DNA from 4 places in the Alteromonas sp. NFXS44 genome. Region 3 is predicted to be linked to each of the others. Evidence: predicted binding sites of a transcription regulator. Region 3 holds the regulator's gene; each other region holds the start of a gene.

What was found. The regulator FliA, encoded in region 3, starts transcription of late flagellar genes. The targets are predictions, from matches to a motif close to CTAAAGNTNNNNNNNNNNNNGCCGATA.
Region 1: pomA (flagellar motor protein PomA) is a predicted target of FliA. The motif match lies at 2,287-2,313, and genes of this name have one in related genera.
Region 2: J3369_RS11500 (HAMP domain-containing methyl-accepting chemotaxis protein) is a predicted target of FliA. The motif match lies at 1,709-1,735, and genes of this name have one in related genera.
Region 4: J3369_RS17195 (DUF5610 domain-containing protein) is a predicted target of FliA. The motif match lies at 1,656-1,682, and genes of this name have one in related genera.

What each region holds. Positions count from the first base shown of each region.
Region 1 covers NZ_JAGDEA010000011.1:18,375-22,571, forward strand. The annotation lists gene J3369_RS13810 (class I SAM-dependent methyltransferase) at 1-517, shown strand, start outside; gene J3369_RS13815 (flagellar motor protein MotB) at 549-1,475, opposite strand; gene pomA (flagellar motor protein PomA) at 1,482-2,243, opposite strand; gene xseB (exodeoxyribonuclease VII small subunit) at 2,479-2,724, shown strand; gene J3369_RS13830 (farnesyl diphosphate synthase) at 2,776-3,669, shown strand; gene dxs (1-deoxy-D-xylulose-5-phosphate synthase) at 3,702-4,197, shown strand, end outside.
Region 2 covers NZ_JAGDEA010000008.1:98,845-103,041, forward strand. The annotation lists gene J3369_RS11500 (HAMP domain-containing methyl-accepting chemotaxis protein) at 1-1,508, opposite strand, end outside; gene fur (ferric iron uptake transcriptional regulator) at 1,952-2,380, shown strand; gene J3369_RS11510 (aminotransferase class IV) at 2,429-3,295, opposite strand; gene J3369_RS11515 (5-oxoprolinase subunit C family protein) at 3,302-4,197, opposite strand, start outside.
Region 3 covers NZ_JAGDEA010000005.1:273,863-278,059, forward strand. The annotation lists gene flhF (flagellar biosynthesis GTPase FlhF) at 1-709, shown strand, start outside; gene J3369_RS06460 (MinD/ParA family protein) at 706-1,572, shown strand; gene J3369_RS06465 (RNA polymerase sigma factor FliA) at 1,569-2,297, shown strand; gene cheY (chemotaxis response regulator CheY) at 2,345-2,728, shown strand; gene J3369_RS06475 (protein phosphatase CheZ) at 2,763-3,509, shown strand; gene J3369_RS06480 (chemotaxis protein CheA) at 3,522-4,197, shown strand, end outside.
Region 4 covers NZ_JAGDEA010000012.1:809-5,005, forward strand. The annotation lists gene J3369_RS17190 (RNA recognition motif domain-containing protein) at 1-192, shown strand, start outside; gene J3369_RS17195 (DUF5610 domain-containing protein) at 292-1,626, opposite strand; gene trmA (tRNA (uridine(54)-C5)-methyltransferase TrmA) at 1,769-2,872, shown strand; gene fabR (HTH-type transcriptional repressor FabR) at 2,873-3,487, opposite strand; gene J3369_RS17210 (acyl-CoA desaturase) at 3,672-4,197, shown strand, end outside.

The DNA of each region.
Region 1 (4,197 bases), on a different contig from region 3:
ACAGGATTACCGGACACTCGAGGGCCAGTATGACAAACTGGTGTCCATCGAGATGATTGAAGCTGTAGGTAAACGTTATCTGGGTAACTTTTTTGATAAATGCGCCTCACTACTGAAAGCCGATGGTTTGATGTTATTGCAGTCTATTGTCATTGATGACCGCCGTTACGACAGTTACAGCAAGAGTGTGGATTTTATTCAGAAATATATTTTCCCGGGCGGTTTTCTGCCCTCACAGCTGGTTATCAACGACTACCTCAAACGTTTCAGTGACTTATCCGTAAGAGATTTACAGGATATCGGGCTGGATTATGCCAGGACGCTGGATGACTGGTACAAGGCTTTCATCAATGCCAAAGAACCGCTGATGCAGGATGGTTATGACGAGCGCTTCATGCGCATGTGGACTTACTATCTTAAATATTGCGAAGGCGGGTTTCTGGAACGGACTATTTCGACGGTTCAGCTGGTCCTGTCAAAACCTCACTTCAGAGATACAATACAACGGGGAGCGTAGCGCTTAATCGCTGCGCCCTTTCCCCGCCCTGCTATTCTTCCAGCACCGAAATAGGTTCAGACAATAACGGTTTGCCCTGATTGATGTTAATTTCTACCCGGCGGTTGCGGGCACGGTCGTCAGCAGTGGCTGCGTTTTCAACCAGAGGTTTAGTGTCAGCCAGACCGGTCACGGACATGCGTGACTCATCAAATCCCGGCGCTTTGCGGATTTCTTCCGCCACGGCCACAGCGCGTTGTGCAGACAAATCCCAGTTAGAGCGGTACAGCTCATTGGCAATATGCTGGCCGTCACTGTGTCCTGAGATTGCTATTTCACCGGGCATTTCTGCCAGTAAGGTGCCGATTTTTCTCAATATAGGCTTAAACTGAGGCTGCAAAAAAGCTGAACCGGCGGAAAATGAACCGTTTTCTCTGATCCGGATAGTCAGTTGCTGGCCCAAAGACTCCATTTCAATAGAGCCGTCCGCCACTTCTTTTTGCAGTTGTTCAGCCACCTTCTTCATCATTTCGTTGTCCTGCTCTTTGTCAGAGCTTTGTGATGATGAAGCCGCGGAGTCTGACGCAGTTTGCTGAGCCTGACCACCACGCTGGGATCCGCGCTGTGTTTGCCGGCCACCGGATGAGTCCTCATCCCCTGCCTGAAACTCCAGTGTCGGCTGAGTCATATCGATGGTTTGCTGCTGAATGGTCTCAATAGGCGTCGGATCCGGACGGCCCGGGCGAAACTCCATCGCGATAACACTGGTTCCCTTGGGAATGTCTTTGACTTCAATTTTATTCTGCACACCGAAAGCAAACTTCATGGAGCCGGCGATTTGCTTAAATTTCAATACATCCATTTCCGAGAAAGACAACAGCAGAACGAAGAAGCACATCAACAGTGACATCAGGTCAGCGAATGTCCCCATCCACGCAGGCAGGCCGGGAGGGGGGCATTTAGGGCATTCATCTGACATAGCAGATTACTCCTCGTCCCCGCTGCCACGTTTGCCGGCAGCGATGTAGTTTTTCAAAATCCCCTCAATGACTTTCGGGTTCTGACCGTCAGCAATACCGACGATGCCGTCAAGGACCAGAGACTGATTCAGTTTCTCTTCCTCTTTACGGTTTTCCAGTTTAGCGGCAATTGGCAAACAGATAACGTTTGCCAGGAAGGCACCGTAAAGTGTTGTTAAAAGTGCTACCGCCATGGCAGGACCGATTGATTTAGGATCATCCATGTTTGATAGCATGGCAACCAGACCAACCAGTGTACCGATCATCCCCATCGCCGGCGCAACATCGGCCAGACCTTTAAAAATTGAACCACCGAACTCATGGCGCTCAGTGGTCATCTGAATATCTTTTTTCAGCGTTTCTCTGACCACTTCAATGTCGTGGCCATCTACCAGCATATCTACGCCCTTTTGCATAAAGGCATTATCGATTTCGGCTTCTTCCAGTGCGAGAAACCCGCCCTTACGGGCCGCATCTGCCATCTCAACGATTTTTTCAATCAGCACTTCCGGCGGATCGATTTTGAACATGAATGCTTTGCCGGCCACTTTACCGGCACCGAAAAACTGACCCAGCGTAAACTGAGACATCACTACGAAGATAGAACCACAGAATACAATGAGCACTGAGGCTACATCGACGAACATGCCCAACTCCCCACCCAGGATCATGGCCATGACAATAAAGCCGATACCACCTAACATGCCTATGACGGTTGCTAAATCCACTTATTGCTCCTCAAAAACTCTCTTATCGCGATGCCATTAACTCTATCGGCCGGTATTATGAATTCTATAATCAAAATACAAGATTACCAGATGAATGCTGATTATTAGGTATCACCAACAAAACCAGAGAGATACCCGCCGTTTGACCACACAGGAACAGGACAAACCAATTGACCCCGCGTGCCTGCCCGGTTAATGTGCGCGATTATCATTAAAACTGCACCGGGTATCCGACGTGACCACTGAAAAAACGCCATCTGCGCCCTCTTTTGAAGCATCACTGGCAGAACTTGAAGCCATCGTGACGGAAATGGAATCGGGAGAATTGCCGCTGAATGAAGCTTTAGAAAAATTCGAACGTGGCGTAAAATTATCCCGTCTGAGTCAACAGGCTCTCGCGCAGGCAGAACAGAAAGTCAAAATATTGCTCGCTGAGCAAGGTGAACAAACGCTGGTTGATTTCACCCCTTCTGAAGACTGATAAAATCTGGCGGAGAGACCGCTCCGCTCCACCTTGTTATACAGGTAATTCATGACAAATATTGACAGCTTACGTCAGAAGATTAAGCACGACACTGACGAAAGCTTGCTGCGCCTCGTTGCCGCACTTCCTGATCACGCACCACAACTTCGCGCAGCCATGGAATATGCGCTCCTTGCCGGTGGCAAACGTATGCGTCCATTACTGGTACATATCATCGGTAATACACTGGATATTCCCGGTCAGGATCAGGCCGCAGTGAGCATGGCGATAGAATGCATTCATGCCTATTCTCTGGCCCATGACGACCTGCCGGCAATGGACGATGACGATCTTCGCCGCGGAAAGCCCACCTGTCACATTCAGTTTGATGAGGCGACGGCTATCCTTGCCGGAGATGCCTTGCAAACCCTGGCGTTCAGTATTCTTGCTGATGCTCCCATGAGCGACTACGCCAATGGTCAGCGCGCAAAACTGGTCAGCATTCTAGCCAGAGCTTCTGGTTACGCCGGCATGTGCGGTGGTCAGGCGATAGACCTTGCAGCTACCGGTTCCACCATCGACATTGCATCTCTTACCCGCCTGCATCGCCTTAAAACCGGCGCATTGCTACAGGCCTGTGCGGAAATGATTACGGTACTTTGCAGTGATCTTAAACCGGAACACCGCGAAGCACTGACGGGTTACGCGGGAGACATGGGACTGGCCTTTCAAATTCAGGATGACATTCTGGATGTGGAAGGTGATGCCGAAATCACCGGCAAACCGCAGGGTTCCGATATTGAACTTGGCAAAAATACGTTTCCGGCATTACTGGGAATGGCACAGGCGAAGGCTGAATTAAACCGTCTTCATGCCAGCGCCCTTCAAGCTTTAGACAGTTTGCCCTACAATACCGGATTGCTGTCTGAGTTTACGGACCTGATGGTAAAACGGACATACTGATTTATGCTAAACAACATAATGAAACGATAACAATGAGTTTAGAATTAACGCACTATCCTGTTCTGGCACAGGCACTGACGCCGGATGAACTCAGAAAGCTGCCACAGGAAAAACTCCGTGAACTGGCTGATGAGTTGCGACAGTTTTTATTAGCTTCAGTCAGTCAGACAAGTGGCCATTTTGCTTCCGGTCTTGGCACAGTAGAACTGACCGTGGCTTTACACTATGTGTATAACACCCCTTTCGACCGTTTATTATGGGATGTTGGCCATCAGGCTTACCCGCATAAAATTTTGACCGGCCGTGCCGGCCGCATGTCGACGATTCGACAAAAAAATGGTCTGCACCCGTTCCCGTGGCCTCCGGAAAGTGAGTACGACACCTTCGCTGTCGGTCACTCGTCTACATCCATCAGCGCCGCGCTGGGTATGGCTGTCGCAGCAGATAAAGAAGGCAAAGACCGCAAAGTGGTTGCCGTCATCGGCGACGGTGCAATGACAGCGGGTATGGCGTTTGAAGCGTTGAACC
Region 2 (4,197 bases), on a different contig from region 3:
TCAAGGATACTGCCGATGCTGCGGCTGTTCTCATCCAGCCGGTTAATGATACTGGCCGATGCCGATGCCTGGCCTGATTGTTCTGCAACCTGTTGCCGGTTTTGTGCAACCAGTTCAGATGTTTGCTGCGTCTGATTTGCGACCCGGTCAAGTTCATCCACCGATTGCTGAATCATTGCGAGGTTCTTTTCACTGGTGCTTCTTACACTGGCAGTATCTGAGGAGGTTTTACGGACCCTGTCGCGCTGTTGGGCGACCTGCTCCAGACTGCGTTCCCCCATTTCAACACTTTCTCTGGCCACATCCAGCAGCGTACGTTCCTGTTGCTGAATGTTACCGATAAGATCTCTGAGAGCTTCAGTTAAACTGTTTACCTTTGCCGACAAATCGGCAAATTCATCATTGCCCTGTGTCTTCAGACGATACGATAAATCCCCTTCGCTGATCCGGCCGAGACCACGGGTGATATTTTGCAGCGGCCCGGCAATGCTTTTACGCACAATGAGAGTGAGTGCAACTGCAGCCACCAGACCAATAAACGACACCACCAGCGTATCAACAAGGCTGTCTTGCACAGTGTCCAGAATCAGGTTTTGCCCTTTCAGGGTTTCTTCAGTGACTTCTTCGTAAAGGTTATTGATTGTAGAGGTAGCCTGCGCCAGCGATGTGTTGGCACGCTGACGGCTTTCTGTGGCATGGGCGATGTGTGATAACTTCTCTTTCTGGCCCGCCATCAGACCGGATTCTCCGGTGAGAATAGCCAGCATGGCATCATACTGCTGCTGAAAATTGCTGATGATACCGTCGGTATTCAGGCCACTGGCAGACCGGAACAGATATTCGGTGTCTACCGCCAGATTGCTCAGCTGATAGTCCAGGTCATCCAGGATCACCAGTGAATCTTCAGGATCTTCAGACTTAACCAGTTCTGTGACTACCGAACTCAAAGTAAGCAATTTATTATCTATATTCGCACCGAGGCCGGCCAGCGCATCGATACCGGGTTGTCCGTTATCCAGAAAGCTTAAATCCATCATCAGCGCTCCGGCTTCATCAATATGAGAGATAGCTTCTTCCCGCTGCTTTGCCAGTGACAATTGTATTTGTTTGCTGCTTATAAGCGCTTCGTACACCGTCCTGCTCTCACGAATAAATGTGTTACCCGCCTCTACGGCCTGTTTGGATTCTGTGTGATTACCAAAGGTGGTATCGAAAATAGCGAGATCTTCAGAAAATACCTCACTCAGTGCCTCAAACACATCTTTGTTTTTATTCAGTGCTGAAAGCTCATCCATGTAGTAACCGTTTGCCGTTACGGTCGCCAGAGACAATGCATCTGACTTCAGGGACATCATTTTTGTCTGAACCGGCATTTTCTCGGTGGCCACCGTTTCAGCAGAACGGCGGATGTCGCTGAGTCCCAGATAAGCAAGTAAACTGGTGATCAGCAATAAACAGCCGAACAGGGCAAAACCAAGTGTTATTTTTTGTACAACAGTCAGGCGCATCTTCTTATCCCAATCTTCGGTTTTATTTCCGTAACATGGTTATCATTGATTTTAATATAAGTTTTCCGGCCTTGCCGTTTTTTGGCCAGGAAATATGTCTGCGCACAATGTTCCGTAATTGCCGGCAAGATAAATAATGTTGAAAACATCCCGGAAAAGTCGCTATTTTGCAGCGAAAAATGCATAGCTTTCATTGAACTTATCGGTAGAAACTTAACAATGCTTTAGTTCGTTGAGAGGGTAAATCCTGAATAACTCTCTGCATACCGCCTGCAGGGTCCGGTTAGCTGCACAAAGTCCTTAAAAAACGTATGGATAAATGACAGGGATCAATGATTTAATCTGCAGATTAATGTTGAAGATATCCGCGCTTTTACTTTTAAAACCTGGCAAAGTACCTATAATGAGCGTTAAATCAGAAGAGCTTCCAGAAGTGATTATTTATGGATCAAAATAAAGAACTAAAAAAAGCGGGTTTGAAAGTTACACTTCCCCGTTTAAAAATTCTGCAGATCCTGCAGGAACCTGCCAACCAGCATATCAGTGCTGAAGATGTGTATAAAATTCTGATCGATCAGGGTGAGGAAATTGGTCTTGCGACGGTATACCGTGTGCTTAACCAGTTTGATGACGCTGGTATTTTGAACCGTCACCATTTTGAAGGTGGCAAGTCAGTATTTGAAATCAGTCATAAAGAGCACCACGACCATCTGGTGTGTCTGAAATGTGGCAAAGTCATCGAGTTTGAAGATGACGTGATTGAACAACGTCAAATTGAAATTGCCGAACGCAATAACATCAAACTGACACATCACAGCCTCTATCTTTACGGTGAATGTAAAGACGGTACCTGTGATAAAACCGACGACTGAGTCGCCGGTCGTTAAGATTAAATAAACCTGCACAGCGTGCAGGTTTTTTTATAACGTAAACTTGTGTTTGTTGAAAGCAGTGATGGCTTTAAGCCATACATCACCTGCCTGCCCGTTCCCCACGGGTTTATCATCCACCGAGGTAACAGGGCTGATTTCCTTACTGGAGCTGGTTAGCCACACTTCATCAGCACTGAACAATACTTCTGCTGTGACCGGTACTTCCTGCACCTCAACGCCTTCTGCTGCAAGACTTTCAATGACCAGCTTCCGGGTAATTCCCGGCAGAATTTGATGATCCAGCGGTGGTGTCATGATAATACCTTCTTTCACAACGAACACGTTGCATGAACTGGCCTCAGTCACTTCTCTGCGGCTGTTCAACAGAATGATTTCCTGTTTACCGGCCTGCCGGCCTTGCTGATAATGCATCACATTGCCGAGCAGCGATGTGGATTTGATGTTACAACGCTGCCAGCGCTTATCTTCACCACTGGCGACATCAAAGGTTACCACTGCGGCTTTATCCGGCACCGGCGGCGCGGCGGTAGCAAACGCAAAAGCGAACACAGTGGGAGTAATATTGTCAGGATAACCATGGGCACGTTTCATCTCAGTACCCCGTGATACCTGAATATACACACCCACTGACGCAGAATTCAGAGCTTGTGTATTTTTCGTCACCAGTTCACTGACCAGCTCTGTCCATTGTGCCTTTGTTTTCGGATTTGTAATTGCCAGCTCATCGAGCCCGTTTTGTAACCGGTCGAGGTGGGCGTTCATACCAACAGCTTTACCGTGCAGGGTAGGGATCACCTCGTAAATACCGTCGCCGAACAGAAAACCTCTGTCCATCGGAGAAATACGTGCTTCTTCAAGGGGTAAAAACTGGTCATTTAAAAACGCGATTGTCATCAGATATCAATTGTTCCTGAAAAAATTGTCAATACGGGCTTGCCTTAACAGCCATGTCCCACGGGCATTTTCCGGATCCACCGGATTAAACGTTAATGTTGTGCCGGGAACAGACTGCGCTACCCTCGGAAGATCATATGGCGCTATTACGCCGATTTTGGGATAACCGCCCAGAGTTTGTCTGTCAGCCAGCATTATAATCGGCTGACCGTCTGCAGGCACCTGCACAGAACCGCAATTAATCCCTTCTGAGCGCATAGCTTCAAAACCCGACGATATGGCAGGACCACTCAGGCGATAACCCATGCGGTCACTTTGCGGTGTCACACTGTAGGCTGAGGAATAAAAAGTTGCCCGGACTCTGCTGCTGAACATGTCATGCTGATAAGCAGGAATAATATCAACCGGAGCATCACTGGCATAGGGAGCAAGCATCGAAGCAGGCAATATGCGGCTTATGTTTTCCTGTGCTGCAGGGACGACATGAATTGTGTCACCGGCGTGAAGAGGCTTTCCGTCACCGGCAAGTCCGCCCAGCTTTTCCCGCATCACGGTGCACACAGAACCGGCTATTTCAGGTATCTGCCAGGCGCCCTGGACAGCGAAATAGCAACGTTGACCTGCAAGCTGCTGCGAAATCTGAACGTCGTCTCCGGCGCTGAGGTTAATTGTGGCCAGTTCAGAAGCAGGTTCACCGTTCACGGCAAGTGAAACAGCAGGGCCGCAAACAGCGATAGTGGCTGAATGCTCAAATCTGATGTGTACATCACCGGCAATTTCAATACAAGGATTGCCTTCAGGATTGCCAGAAAGCCAGTTTGCAAAGTTAAAAGCTTCGACGTCTAAAGGACCTGAGCCGCTAAAACCCTGCTCCTGCATCCCTGTTCTGCCGGCATCAACGA
Region 3 (4,197 bases):
TCTTCTCAACCTTTTGGCTAATCGCCTTAATGTTTCCGGTAATGATATCCTGACCCAAACCGGTGTGGTTGCTCTTGTTGGTCCAACGGGAACAGGCAAAACCACGACTGTTGCTAAATTAGCAGCACGCTATGCGCAAAAATACGGTGCTGATCAGGTGGCTATGATCACTATCGATACCTACCGTATTGCCGCTTATGAACAGCTGGCAACGTATGGCAAAATTATTGGCTGTACCACAAGGAAGGCGCAAAGCAGTGAAGAATTAGCCGAACTTCTCTTCCAGTTACGCCATAAGCGTCTAATATTAATAGACACGGCTGGTTTCAGTCAGCGCGACAGTCGTTTAATAAAGCAACTTGGTCAATTTAATCACGGACAAATGCAACCTGTCCGTAAATACCTGGTTGCGCAGGCAAATACCCAATATCCTGCATTGCAACGCATCATTGAAGCGTATAATTCCGTTAAGCTTGACGGATGTATCTTCACGAAAGTTGATGAATGCTACAGTTTGGGTGAGGTTTTAAGTGTTGCTGTTGAACAGCAATTGCCAGTTAGTTATGTGACCGACGGGCAGCAGGTACCTGAAGATATTAAAGTTGCTGATGCAAAATCTCTCGTATCTGCCGCTGCAAAGCTTTATAAAAAGTACGGTTTGAATCATACTAAGCGTAATCATGAAGTTAATTCAGTTCAGGCAGTATGATCGAAGATCAAGCGAGTAGCTTACGAAAGATGAATCAATCACGCCTCATAAAGGTTATTGCCGTTACCGGCGGCAAAGGTGGTGTTGGTAAAACCAATATTACATTAAACACGGCGATTGCTATGGCCAAGCAAGGTAAGCGGGTCATGGTACTCGATGCCGATTTAGGATTAGCGAACGTTGACGTCATGCTGGGTCTGCGTGTTGAGAAGAACCTTTCTCACGTATTATCCGGTGAATGCACACTTGATGATGTTCTGGTAACCGGACCTCACGGTATTAAAATCGCTCCGGCGACTTCAGGTACTCAGGCAATGACTGAGTTATCGCCCACAGAACATGCCGGATTAATCCGTGCTTTCAGTGAGTTGCGGTCGCAGATTGACGTGCTGATTGTAGATACCGCTGCCGGTATTTCCGATATGGTACTGAGTTTCTCCCGTGCCTCGCAGGACATCATGGTCGTGGTTTGTGACGAACCGACTTCTCTGACCGATGCCTATGCACTGATTAAAATATTGAACCGTGAACACGGCGTGTTCCGGTTCAAAATAGTGGCAAACATGGTTCGGGACATCCGTGAAGGGCAGGAATTATTCAGTAAATTATCAAAAGTGACAGGCAGATTCCTGGATGTGGCACTAGAATTGGTGGCAACTGTGCCTTTCGACGAAAATATTCGTCGGGCAGTCAGAAAGCAAACCGCTATTGTGGATGCATTTCCCGGTTCTCCTGCGGCCGTCGCGATTAGTCAGTTAGCCACCAAAGCGCTTAACTGGCCGGTACCGGCTCAGCCGGGTGGTCACCTGGAATTTTTCATTGAACAACTGGTGACGAAGCAAGCAGTAGGAAGCCAACGTTGAATAGTAAAGCGGCAGCTTACCAGCAGCAGACCGACAAGTCGCAGCTGGTCGAGCGCCATGCATCCCTTGTAAAACGCATTGCCCATCACCTGATGGCGCGTTTGCCTGCCAGTGTGCTGGTGGATGACCTGATTCAGGCAGGGATGATCGGATTGCTGGAAGCAGCCAGAAATTTCGACGGCTCGAAAGGGGCCAGTTTCGAAACCTTCGCAGGTATCCGTATTCGTGGTGCTATGCTGGATGAAATCCGTAAGGGCGACTGGACACCCCGTTCAGTGCATAAAAATAGCCGTGCTATTACGGAAGCCATAACACAAGTTGAAAGAGAAACTGGCAGAGACGCGCGTGATACAGAAATTGCTGCTAAGCTAAATGTCAGTATTAATGATTATCATCAAATGCTTAACGAGGTGAATGCCGGTAAACTTGTCGGTATTGAAGACCTGGGTGTGTCAGAAGATGTAATCAGCACAGAACAGAATAAAGGTAATGATTCACCCCTCGAAGATTTAATGCAGGGGGCGTTTCAAAAGGCGTTGGCGCATGCCATCACAACATTACCTGAACGGGAAGCAATTGTACTGTCCCTGTACTATGATGAAGAACTGAATTTACGTGAAATCGGTGAAGTTCTTGAAGTCAGTGAGTCAAGGGTCAGCCAGATTCATAGCCAGGCCATGTTAAAACTAAAAGCCCGAATGCAATCATGGCAGGCAGAAGAATAAAACATACTAATATTAATAACGATTGATAATCCTCACCGGAGGCTATTTTGGACAAGAGTATGAAAATTCTTGTAGTAGACGACTTCTCTACTATGAGACGAATCATAAAGAACCTGCTTAAAGATCTTGGATTTTCCAATATTCAGGAAGCTGACGATGGAAGTACGGCCCTCCCCATGCTCCAGCAAGGCGACTTTGAATTTGTCGTGACCGACTGGAACATGCCAGGTATGCAGGGTATCGACCTGTTACGCGCTATTCGTGCAGACGACAAACTCAAGCACTTGCCAGTATTGATGGTGACAGCTGAAGCGAAAAAAGAGCAAATCGTTGCTGCAGCACAGGCAGGTGTAAACGGATATGTTGTGAAGCCTTTCACAGCCGCTACACTTAAGGAAAAACTCGATAAGATTTTTGAGCGTTTAGGTTGATCCAGCCGCTCCCGCCAGAGAAGAGGATTACTGGATGTCTCCTACTAAAAAAGTCCCTATTTCGCTCGAAGAAGCAAAACAGCTGGTAGCATATCTTGAGCAGGGCGATGACGACTCCGCCAGCGCCCTGCTTGAAGCCGTATCTGCCAAAGAGTCTGTCGAACTTTTTGCTGAAGTTGGCAAACTTACCCGTCAACTTCATGACGCCCTCAACACCTTCCAGTTAGACGAGCGTATTGCTGGTCTGGCTAATGATGATATTCCTGATGCGCAAACGCGTCTCACCTACGTAATTGAAGAAACTGAAAAAGCGGCTAATACTACAATGGACGCTGTAGAGTCCTGTATGCCCATTGCTGAATCTTTATCAGACCGGATCACAGCCCTTGAGCCTGAATGGCAAAAGCTTATGACCCGTCAGATTGAGCTCGGTGAATTCAAGAGTTTATGTATGGATATCGACGCCCTGTTTAAGGACGTGTCGAAAGATTCTTCTAAACTTAATAGCCTTTTGACCGAAGTATTAATGGCACAGGGTTATCAGGATTTGACAGGCCAGGTTATTCGCAGAGTGATTGACCTGGTGAAAGAAGTCGAAGACAGCCTTGTGAACATGCTGACCGTGTTCGGTGAAAGGGATGCACCTGTTAAAGCACAGAGCACCACGAACAAGCCGGACGCTGTTGAAGCGGAAGGGCCAATCATGAACGCTGAGAAGCGGGATGACGTAGTACAAGGCCAGGATGACGTGGATGATCTCCTGTCGAGCCTTGGTTTTTAGGGGAGCGAATGAATGTCGTTTGATGTTGATGAGGATATATTACAGGACTTTCTGGTCGAAGCCGGAGAAATCTTGGAACAATTACAGGAACAGTTAGTTGACCTGGAGAATAATCCGGAAGACGCTGACCTCCTCAACGCGATTTTCCGTGGATATCACACGGTAAAAGGTGGCGCAGGTTTCTTATCTTTGACTGAACTGGTTGAGATTTGTCACGGCGCAGAAAACGTCTTTGACGTAATGCGTAATGGCCAGCGTACACTGACGCCGGAATTAATGGATGTCATTCTGCAAGCGACAGACGTCGTAGTGGAAATGTTTGAGCGGGTAAAAGCCCGTGAACCACTCGAAGCCGCTGATTCAAATCTTGTTGATGTTCTGCATAAGTTGAGCAAGCCTGAAGCCCCCGGCGAAAATATTTTTGGCGGGGAAACGGCAGCACCTGCAGAAGAAGTGCCGGTAGCAGAAGAGCCTGAGCTGATTGTTGAAGAGGTACCGGTTGCACCGGAAGCCGCCGCTGTTGCAGAGCCTGCCGGCGATAACAGCATTGAAGATATCAGCGAAGATGAATTTGAAGCGTTACTGGACCAGCTACATGGTTCCGGTGCGCCCGGCAGACCGTCAGCAGATGCAACTGCTAAGCCGGCAGCTCCTGCACCCGCTCCGGCAGCAGCCGCTGGTGGAGATG
Region 4 (4,197 bases), on a different contig from region 3:
TTCAAGGATTACATCGAAGTTCAGAGTGTTCGTCTTATGAAGGACCGTCGTACTGGAAAACGTAAAGGGTATGGATTTATCGAAGTCATTACCCGCGACGTAGATTCAGCTATTACGGAACTGAACGATAAAGTATTTCTGGAAAGAACGTTGAAAGTACGTGCTGCAAGGGAGAAAGGAGAAACCGAGTAGTCGTACTACACAAGCATTAAAGAACCCCGGCATGCCGGGGTTCTTTTTTATCTGAATATTGAATTGGGCATCACTACTTTAATAGTCCGCCCGTATCTTTCAGCTTTCGCTTGCCGGAGGCTCTACTGGCTGAGTTTTCTGCTGCTCGCCCGGCATTGCGTCAAGTAAACGCTGATTAAAGCTATGGAAACGATTTATAGCAGATACTAAATCAGGCACCTGCACATCCTTCATTTCGTTGATCAGGCCATTTATCAGAGTGTTGAAGTCTTCACCTGAAGCCAGTTGTTGTCTCGCCGAATCAAAGACGTTAAGCATCTTATTCAGATATTGTGCAACAGGCTTCGCTTCATCGCCGTGGGAACCGGACTCGCTGCCGTCTCGATAATGCTGAATAGCACCGTAAGTTTTCACAACTTCCGTTTGCTGCGTTCTGTTCAGTTGCAATGCGTAACCCGTAAGTTCCTGATCATCAAAACCCAGTTCCAGCGCTTTCTCAAACGCCTTATCCAGATCGCCACCAAAGAACGTATCAGCCAGATCGTTAACGGATTCCACTAAATCTGCAATGGCCGTTAATTCACCTTCATCCAGCTCGCCTTTCAGAGAGAAACTGATCCCCTGACGATCAAAGTACGAGTAAGAAGTGCTATCTGTAGCGACGACATTCTGATAACCATTACCGTCACCACCCTGCCCCTGCTCAGTCGTATAAGCGACGGTTTGCTCGCTGGCATATTGATAAGCCCTCAGACTCTCAAAGCTCAACTGCACTTCATCACCATCTCTGGTACGAATTGTCAGACTGGCAGATTCTGAGTTGCTGCTGTTAACGTTCAGAGCTGATGCAACACCACCTGCAGCAAGTTGATCTTCATTCTGAATACCGAGCAGATCAGACTCCAGTGCATTAATGCGGTATTCGATGAGACTGCGGCTCCTGTCGATGCCTGTTGAGATATCATCATTCATCAGGCCTCCCAGATCTTTTTCTGCCATGGCAATTCCCCGGGAAACCCCTTCTCTCGCCTGCGAAAAAAGATTACCGAGTTTCTCTTCATCCGCACCACCTCTTGCAGCGCCCTGAATGACACCACCGACAAAACGCAAAACGTTTTTTGCCACTTCCTCAAAATCAAATAAAGAGGTTTCCTTCTCTTTATCTGACGTATCATCTTTTGCAAACTTACCACGCTGTCCGTCAACGGTAACCTGTTGCTCCATTGACGAACTGTAGACTTTCAGGCCAATGGTCGTCTGCGAACTACTGACGCTTACCATTGCGATTTGCCGCTGCTGAAATTCAGCAGCCTGACGAAGTCCATCCTGCTGTAACTGCTTTTTGATTGCTTTATTAGGGTCTTCAGGTGCCTTCTGTTCTGCAACAGCCGGCTTCTGCTCACTAACAAATGCCTTAATTTCACCCACGTTCATAATGTTGTCCTCACTAACCTCACATTAGTTATCGGCAGACTTAACGAATTGTTTAATTTTAATGCAATCTCAGAACAGTGTTTGCACAAATAATTTAAGACACTACAATGCGCAGCCCGGCAAACAAGATGAAGCTATAACCATGACAACTCAGACACACAGTCAGCAATATACCGCGCAGTTAGACGAGAAGATCTCGCGACTGTCACAACTACTTGATCAATATGGTCAAACTGAGATGTCTGTGTTTGCCTCTGAAGAAACCGGCTACCGCATGCGGGCAGAATTTCGGGTATGGCATGATGGCGATGACTTGTATCACATCATGTTCAACAGCGAGACGAAAGAAAAGTATCGCGTTGACACCTTCCCGCCGGCAAGCGATACCATCAATGCTGCTATGCAAACTTTAATGACAGCACTTCGTCCCAGCCGGGTACTGAGAAAGAAGTTATTTCAGATTGATTATCTGAGCGGGTTGTCAGGTGAGCTGGTGATAAGCCTTTTGTATCACCGTCAGCTGGATGATGAATGGGAAACGGCTGCGCGGGCGATGCAAGATACGATGTCTGACACCTTCGGTACAGTGAATGTTATCGGCCGTGCACGTAAGCAGAAGAAAATTCTGGGCAATGACTTTATCATCGAATCGCTGCCGGTAAACGGACGACACTATCAATTCAGGCATATCGAAAACAGCTTTACCCAGCCGAATGCAAAAGTGAACTGCCGCATGATCGAATGGGCATTGTCTGTGTGTGAAAACACCAGCGGCGATCTGCTTGAAATGTACTGCGGAGCCGGTAATTTCTCACTGCCTATGGCCAGCCAGTTTCGCAAAGTCATCGGCACTGAAATCGCCAAACCTTCAGTGAACGCTGCGCAATTTAACATTGAAGTGAACAACATAGACAATGTGGAGATTGTTCGTCTGTCTGCTGAAGAATTTACGGAAGCATTAAGAACCGGACGTCAGTTTTCCCGCCTTAACGGCATTGATTTATCAGGTTACAACTTTACGACGGTGCTGGTTGACCCGCCAAGAGCCGGTCTTGATGAAGAATCACTGAAGATGATTCAGGACTATCCGGAAATTATTTATATTTCCTGTAACCCCGACACGCTGGCAGCGAATCTGGCGACATTGTCGCAAACCCACGATCTGGTGGCGTCTGCCTTGTTCGATCAATTCCCTTTTACGCACCACATTGAGGCCGGCGTAAAACTGGTGAAGAAAAACCGTTAATTACTCACTTCTGACTTTCCGGGGGCGATAGACTTTTGCCCCCAACTGTACAAAACGCAATTGCGCTTTTACCCTGTGGCCAATTTCCTGCCTCAACGGCACATCCACTTCTAATGCTTCAGCTCCGGCACTGAATACAAGCCGGACCATGGCTTCTGCCTGAAGACTTGCCAGTTGATGCTCTGCGCCCTGACTTTCCACAATATAATCAGCCAGTTCTTCAATAAAATGCTGAATTTCCCTCAGTACTGCCATCCGGTACGCAGTTGAAGTGCCGGTGTGTTCACGGAGCAGTAATCTGAACACGTTTGTATTGGCGGTAATAAATTCCATGAAGGTATCGACCGACGTATCGATAACCCCGCCGCCACTGGCGATACGGCGTCTTGCCTGACGCATCAGTTGACGGAGTGCAAGACCCGCCTCGTCCACCAGCGTCAGACCGAGTTCGTCCATATCTTTAAAGTGACGGTAGAAAGAAGTCGGCGCAATACCGGCTGCACGGGAAACTTCACGCAAACTGATAGCAGACAAACTGCGCTGCTCATCGAGCAAACCAAAAGCAGCATTGATAATATTCTGGCGGGTTTTTAATTTTTGCTCCTGACGACTCACCGCCAACTCCTTCTTTTCATTCCGGATACCTGTAAACGGTAACGATTGTACCTTACCCCGGCGATGACGGCACATCAGTTTCACAAAATCTTCACTATACTTAAAGCTGAAAATGTCGCTTTTCCCTTGCCTGCGCCCGGTGAAAACGATAAATTAGCGTACAGTTGTAAGCCGAGTTGTTATCATGAAAAAACCACCAATTATCCTGACCAATGTTCTGGTATTTATTATTACCGGTGCAATTGCGTTACTGGCAGTGCCCCTTTGGGCGGTCACCATGGGATTCGACACCACGGAAGTGGTGACGGCTGTCGTATTATTTTATTTCACCGGTATGTCTATTACTGCCGGCTATCACCGTCTGTGGTCTCATAAAACCTATGACGCCAATATTGTTGTACGGGTCATTCTCGCCATCGGCGGTGCAATGGCATTGCAAAACAGTATCCTGCACTGGTCTTCCGATCACCGTATCCATCACCGTCATGTGGATCAAAACGACAAAGACCCGTACTCAGCTAAAAAGGGCCTCTGGTTCGCCCATATTGGCTGGATGCTGAGAGAATATCAGTCTCATCGCTATGACGATTACAGCAACTGCCGGGATTTACAAAAAGATCCGGTGGTTGTGTGGCAACACAAGTATTACCTGCCTATCGTGCTTGTCGCAAACTTCGGGATCACAGGTTTGCTTGGCTGGTTGAACGGCG